DNA from 2 places in the Methylobacterium sp. E-025 genome. Region 1 is predicted to be linked to the other one. Evidence: predicted binding sites of a transcription regulator. Region 1 holds the regulator's gene; the other holds the start of a gene.
The links. The regulator HrcA, encoded in region 1, represses chaperone genes, less so after heat shock. The targets are predictions, from matches to a motif close to GTTAGCACTCNCNNNNNGNGAGTGCTAAC.

Region 1 (3,403 bases):
GGTGCCGGCGGCGCGATGCGCGGGAACGACGCCGGCGGCCCGGCGGGCGGCGGGGTCGAGCGCGGCGGGCCGGGCGGCGGTGCCGATCGTGGGGCGCCGGGCGGGGCGGAACGCGGCGGTGCGATGCGCGACGACGGCCCCGGCGGCAAGCCCGGCGCCCGCGACGAGCGCGGCGGCCCCGGGCGCAACGAGACCGGCGGCCCCCGCGGGGATCGCGACGGTCCGGCGGCGCGCGACGGACGCGGCGACCGTGATGGTCCCGGCGCCCGTGACGGCCGGGGCGATCGCGACGGCCCCGGTGCCCGCGGCGACCGCGACGGTCGTCCGGATCGCGGCGCCCGCGGTCCGCGCGGCGGCGGCGAGGCCCGCGGCGCCTATGGGCGTCTCGGCGGCGCCGAGCGCACCCGGTTCCGCCAGGACCTGTTCCGCAGCGGCGTGCCGCGCCTAGCGGCCGGCGCCTTCGCGCTCACCGTCGGCACGGCGATCGCCCGCAGCTATGAACTGCACCGCCTCCCGCCGGCGATCGTCGAGCTGGCACCGGAATACGAGGATTACAGCTACGTCCTCGTGGACGACGACATCGTCATCGTCGATCCGGACACCTACCAGATCGTGGACGTGATCCGCGGCTGAGGCGAAAACCCGCGCCGGCCTGCCCTCCCTCCTCTGCGGGGGAGGGTGGGCCTCGTGGCGGCAAGGGTCGGGAGAGGCGGGTGCGTCGTCCGGATACGGCGCTCCCCCTCTCCCGATGTGCTTCGCGGGCCGACATCCCGCGCCAACCGAGGGGCGCGGCGGCGCATCGGGCGAGCGGCCCCGGCCCTACGTCCCGCGGTCGAGCATCCGCGAGACGACCCGCGCCGTGTAGTCGACCATCGGCACGATGCGGGCGTAGTTCAGGCGCGTCGGGCCGATCACGCCGACGACGCCGACGATGGTCTGCGAGCCGTCGCGGAACGGCGCCGCGATCAGCGACGAGCCGGAGAGCGAGAACAGCTTGTTCTCCGAGCCGATGAAGATCCGCACCCCGTCGCCGCCCTCGGCACGGGCGAGCAGGTCGATCACGTCCTTCTGCGTCTCGAGGTCCGAGAACAGCAGCCGCATCCGCTCGAGGTCCTCGATCGCGCGGAGGTCGTCGAGCAGGTTGGCCTGCCCGCGCACGATGAGCTGGCGGGCCTCGCTCGGGCCGACGGACACGGCGAGGCCCGCATCGACCAGCCGCTCGGTGATCGCGTCGAGCTCGCGCTTCATCGCCTGGCGGCCCGCCTCGATCTCGGCGCGCAGGCCGCCGAGGGTGCGGCCGTGCAGGCGGGCGTTGAGGTAGTTGGACGCCTCCTGCAGCGCGCTCGCCGGCAGGCCCGGCGGCAGGTCGAGCAGGCGGTTCTCGACCGAGCCATCGTCGGAGACGAGCACCACCAGGGCGCGTGCCGGATCGAGCCGCACGAACTCGATGTGCTTGAGCTGCACGTTGGTCTTGGTCGTCAGCACCACGCCGGCTCCGCGCGAGATGCCCGAGAGCAGGCTCGACGCCTCGGCCAGCGCCGAATCGAAGGTGTGCCGCGAGGCCGCCGCCCGCATCTGCGCCTCGATCCGCTCCTGCTCCTCGCGGCCGACATCGCCGAGCTCGAGCATCGCGTCGACGAAGAAGCGCAGGCCCAGCTCGGTCGGCAGGCGCCCGGCGGAGGTGTGCGGCGCGAAGATCAGCCCGGACTGCTCCAGGTCGGACATCACGTTGCGGATCGAGGCCGGCGACAGGGTCATGGGCAGGATGCGCGCGAGGTTGCGCGATCCCATCGGCTCGCCGGTGGAGAGATAGCCCTCGACGATCTGCCGGAAGATCTCGCGGGCACGCTCGTTCAGCGCGGCGAGGGCCTGCGCCTGCGGCGGTTGGGAGAAGGGTCGGGAAAACTCGGTCACGCGCGGTTCCTGGCCGATGATTGTGTCCCGCTAAAGCCTGCGGATCAATCCATGGGCTTCTCATACGGCGCTCGGGCGCTTCGGGTTGCCGCGTGTGGCGGCGCAGCCTAAGCACCCCGCTCAAATTCGGGAATCAGGAGAACGCCGCATGCGGCCTTCGAAGCGCGCGGCCGACGAGTTGCGCAAGGTCACGCTCGAGCGCTCGGTCGCCCGCTACGCGGAGGGCTCCTGCCTCGTGACCTTCGGCGAGACCCGGGTCCTGTGCACCGCCTCGCTGGAGGAGCGCGGGCCGCACTGGCTGCGCGGCTCGGGCAAGGGCTGGATCACGGCGGAGTACGCCATGCTGCCGCGCGCCACGCACGAGCGCACCCGCCGCGAGGTCAATTCCGGCAAGCCCTCGGGCCGGACGCAGGAGATCCAGCGGCTGATCGGGCGATCTCTGCGCGCCGTCACCAACCTGCCGGCGATGGGCGAGAAGCAGATCACCGTCGACTGCGACGTGATCCAGGCCGACGGCGGCACCCGCACGGCATCGATCACCGGCGCCTGGGTCGCGCTGCACGAGTGCTTCGCCTGGATGCGCGCCCGCTCGATGATCTCGGTCGACCCCTTGCGCGACCACGTCGCCGCCATCTCCTGCGGCATCGTCAAGGGCGCCGCCGTGCTCGATCTCGACTACGCCGAGGATTCGGGCGCGGAGACCGACGCCAACTTCGTCATCACCGGCACCGGCGGCCTCGTCGAGGTTCAGGGCACCGCCGAGGGCAAGCCGTTCTCGGAGGACGAGCTGCTCGCGCTGCTCCGGCTCGCCAAGGGCGGCGTCGCCGACCTCGTCGCCCTTCAGAAGCAGGCGATCGCATGAGCCACCGCATCCTCTCGGGCCGGGTCGTGATCGCGACCCACAATGCCGGCAAGCTGGTGGAGATGCGCGAGCTGCTCGCGCCCTTCGGCGTCGAGGCGGTCTCGGCCGGCGAGCTCGGGCTCGCGGAACCCGACGAGACCGGCACGATGTTTTCCGAGAACGCCGCGATCAAGGCGGTCGCCGCCGCCAACGCCGCGGGCCTGCCGGCCTTCGCCGACGATTCGGGCCTGTGCGTCGATGCGCTCGATGGGGCGCCCGGGCTGTTCTCCGCCCGCTGGGCCGGGGCGTCCAAGGACTTTTCCGGCGCGATGGCGCGGATCTTCGCGGAGCTGGACCTGCGCGGGGCGAGCGACCGGAGGGCGCACTTCGTCTCGGCCCTGGTGCTGGCCTGGCCCGACGGCCACACCGAGCTGTTCGAGGGCCGCGTCTTCGGCGACCTCGTCGAGCCGCGCGGCACGGCCGGCTTCGGCTACGACCCGATGTTCCGGCCCGACGGCTTCGACCGCACCTTCGGCGAGATCGCGTCGGAGGAGAAGCATGGGGTCGACTGGCAGACCGGCGACGCCCTCTCGCACCGGGCCCGTGCCTTCGTGAAGCTCGCCGCCGCATGCCTGCGCCGGCCGGGCT
Region 2 (3,403 bases), on a different contig from region 1:
CGACCTTCAGGCCGCCGCGCAGCTTGTTGACCACGAGGGTGGCGAGCGCCTCGCCCTCGATGTCCTCGGCGATGATGACCAGCGGCTTGCCGGTCTGCACCACGGCCTCGAGCACCGGCAGCATCGCCTGGAGCGACGACAGCTTCTTCTCGTGGATGAGGATGTAGGGGTCCTCGAGCTCGGCGACCATCTTCTCCGCGTTCGTGATGAAGTACGGGGACAGGTAGCCGCGGTCGAACTGCATGCCCTCCACGACGTCGAGCTCGGTCTCGGCGGTCTTGGCTTCCTCGACGGTGATGACACCCTCGTTGCCGACCTTCTGCATCGCGTGGGCGATCATCTCGCCGATTTCCTTGTCGCCGTTCGACGAGATCGTGCCGACCTGGGCGACCTCCTCGGACGAGGCGACCTTCTTGGAGCGCGCGATGATGTCCTTGACCGCGGCGGCCGTGGCGAGGTCGATGCCGCGCTTCAGGTCCATCGGGTTCATGCCGGCGGCGACGTACTTGGCGCCTTCGCGGACGATCGCCTGGGCGAGCACGGTCGCGGTGGTGGTGCCGTCACCGGCGATGTCGTTGGTCTTCGAGGCCACTTCGCGCACCATCTGGGCGCCCATGTTCTCGAACTTGTCGGAGAGCTCGATCTCCTTGGCGACGGTGACGCCGTCCTTGGTGATGCGCGGCGCGCCGAAGCTCTTCTCGATCACGACGTTGCGGCCCTTGGGGCCGAGCGTCACCTTGACGGCATCCGCGAGGATGTCGACGCCGCGGAGCATCTTGTCGCGCGCGTCGGAGGAGAAACGAACGTCTTTCGCTGCCATGTGCAGGATTCCTTTTCGTTGGTGGAGAAGCCCCAAGACCCGGGCGGGCCTCGAAGGGCGGTTACGTCAGGTGTCCGAAGACCTCAGGCGACGACGCCCATGATGTCGGATTCCTTCATGATCAGGAGATCCTGACCGTCGATCTTGACCTCGGTGCCCGACCACTTGCCGAACAGGACGCGGTCGCCGGCCTTGACGTCGAGCGCGTTGATGCGGCCGGCCTCGTCGCGGGCGCCCGGGCCGACGGCGACGATCTCGCCTTCCTGCGGCTTCTCCTTGGCGGTGTCGGGGATGATGATGCCGCCCTTGGTCTTCTCTTCGCCTTCGATGCGGCGGACGACGACCCGGTCGTGCAGCGGACGGAACTTCATGAGCTGCCCTCTTGTTTGAATTCGCAAATCGGCGTTGATGCCGCGGAGACCCGCGTCCAACCCTGGCCGTTAGCACTCGTGGAAGATGAGTGCCAAGGCTGCGGGCGAGATAGCGGCGGCCCCTTGGCGAGTCAAGTCTGTCGCACCCCGCGGCGGCCGTCGCGCGCCGGGTTTCTCCCCCCCTCATCGCAAGCGCCGACGGAATTCCCTTTCATGCTCAGCCTGCACGGCCCCGAGGGCGCGCTCGCGCCGAGCGACACCGGCGGCCGCGCCGCCGTCCCGACCCAGACCGTGTGGATCGACCTCAACGATCCGACCCCCGAGGAGGCCCGGGCGGTGGAGGAGGCCACCGGCATCCGCGTGCCCTCGCGCAAGGCGCTGTCCGAGGTCGAGAGCTCCAGCCGCCTGCGCCGGCTGAAGAACGGCCTGTCCCTCTCGACGCCGATGGTGACCTTCGAGAGCACCGACTCGCTGCTCAAGCCGCTCGGCTTCGTCCTGACGCCGGACCACCTCGTCACCGTGCGCTTCCACGAGCTCCGCGCCTTCACCGAGGTGCGCAAGCGGATCGACGAGGGGGAGGTCGCCAAGACCGGGATCGAGGTCTTCCTGCTGCTGATGGAGGAGCTGGTCGACAGCCTCGCCGATGCGCTCGAGGACATGGGCGCCGAGCTCGACGGCCTCTCGACGCGGATCTTTGACTTCGACGTGCGCGCCCGGCCGTCGAAATCCGACGAGAAGGCCCCCCCGCGCCGCCGCGACCTGGCGCTGAAGCGCATCCTGCGGGGCATCGCCCGCCGCGGGAAGGTGCTCGGCAAGATCCGGGCGAGCCTGCTCGGCCTCGAGCGCATCGTGCCCTTCGTCGCCGGAGCCTGCGAGCAGGTGCTGGCCCAGGAAGAGACCGATGCGCGCTTCGAGACGATCCGCCGGGACATCGAATCCCTCGACGAGTTCGAGACCCGGCTCTCGGAGAACGTCCAGTTCCTCCTCGACGCGGCCTTGGGCCTGATCAACATCGAGCAGAACAACGTCTTCCGCGTCCTCACCGTCGTCTCGGTGGTCGGCGTGCCGCCAACGCTGATCGCGTCGATGTACGGGATGAACTTCAAGCACATGCCCGAGCTGGATTGGGCCTACGGCTACCCCTACGCGCTCAGCCTGATCCTCGCGAGCGCGATCATCCCGATCGTGGTGTTCCGGATCAAGGGTTGGTTCTGAGGCGGCGCATCAGAGGACATCGCGCCGCTCGATCGCGGCGAGAATCGTCCCGCGGACGCCGTCGAGGTTTTCGTCGATCTCGGCGTTGGCGATGCGCACGACCTCGAACCCGCATCGTCCGAGCCATTCGGTCCGAACGGCATCGGACGCGATCGCGGCCTGCGATCCATGCGTCGCACCCACGACCTCGACGACGCGCTTCGCCTCGATGCAGGCGAAATCGACGACGTAGCGATCGATCGGCCATTGCCGCCGGAACTTGCGCCCGTTCAGCTGCCGATTGCGGAGGACGCGCCAGAGCCGTGCCTCCGCACCGGTCTGCGTCGCCCGCAAATTCGTCGCACGCTGCGTCGGGTTCGGCATGCCATGACCTGACCTCACACGCCGACGCGACCTCGCGGATGCGCGACGCACACCCTCTCCCGTTCGGGAGAGGGTTGGGGTAAGGGGACAGGTTCATCCGGAGAAGGCGCATCCCTCACCCTGTCCCTCTCCCGGACGGGAGAGGGGACCCGCGCTTCCCCCTATAGGAAGTGTAGATCGTCCTGCCCTTCTCCCCCTGGGAGAAGGGACCCGCGGTTCACCCCACGATCGCCGAGAAGTCTGCGACTTCTCGGGTTGCGGCGCGCAGCGCGTTGAGGAGGGCGAGGCGGTTCTCGCGAAGCGCCGCGTCGTCGGCGTTGACGGTGACGTGCTCGAAGAAGGCGTCCACCGGGGCGCGCAGGTGCGAGAGCGCCCGCATCGCGCCGGCAAAATCCTCCTTCGCGACCGCCGCCGAAGCCTCGACCCGCGCCGTCGCCAGTGCCTCGGCGAGCGCCCGCTCCTCGGGCTGGCCGGCGGCGGCGAACGCGGCATCGGGCTCGGCATCGTAGGCGCGGCCGTCCTTCTTTTCCTCGATGCGCAGGATGTTCGAGGCGCGCTTCACGCCGGCGAGCAGGTTCCTGCCGTCCGCGGTGTCGAGGAAGGCGCCGAGCGCCTCGACCCGGCGGACCACCAT

Region 2: groES (co-chaperone GroES) is a predicted target of HrcA. The motif match lies at 1,260-1,288, and genes of this name have one in related genera.

What each region holds. Positions count from the first base shown of each region.
Region 1 covers NZ_JAKSYR010000088.1:71,373-74,775, reverse strand. The annotation lists partial or broken gene MKK64_RS11050 (DUF1236 domain-containing protein) at 1-633, shown strand, start outside; gene hrcA (heat-inducible transcriptional repressor HrcA) at 820-1,914, opposite strand; gene rph (ribonuclease PH) at 2,063-2,776, shown strand; gene rdgB (RdgB/HAM1 family non-canonical purine NTP pyrophosphatase) at 2,773-3,403, shown strand, end outside.
Region 2 covers NZ_JAKSYR010000120.1:11,635-15,037, forward strand. The annotation lists gene groL (chaperonin GroEL) at 1-820, opposite strand, end outside; gene groES (co-chaperone GroES) at 904-1,191, opposite strand; gene MKK64_RS17810 (magnesium transporter CorA family protein) at 1,405-2,406, shown strand; gene MKK64_RS17815 (endonuclease domain-containing protein) at 2,416-2,769, opposite strand; gene glyS (glycine--tRNA ligase subunit beta) at 2,987-3,403, opposite strand, start outside.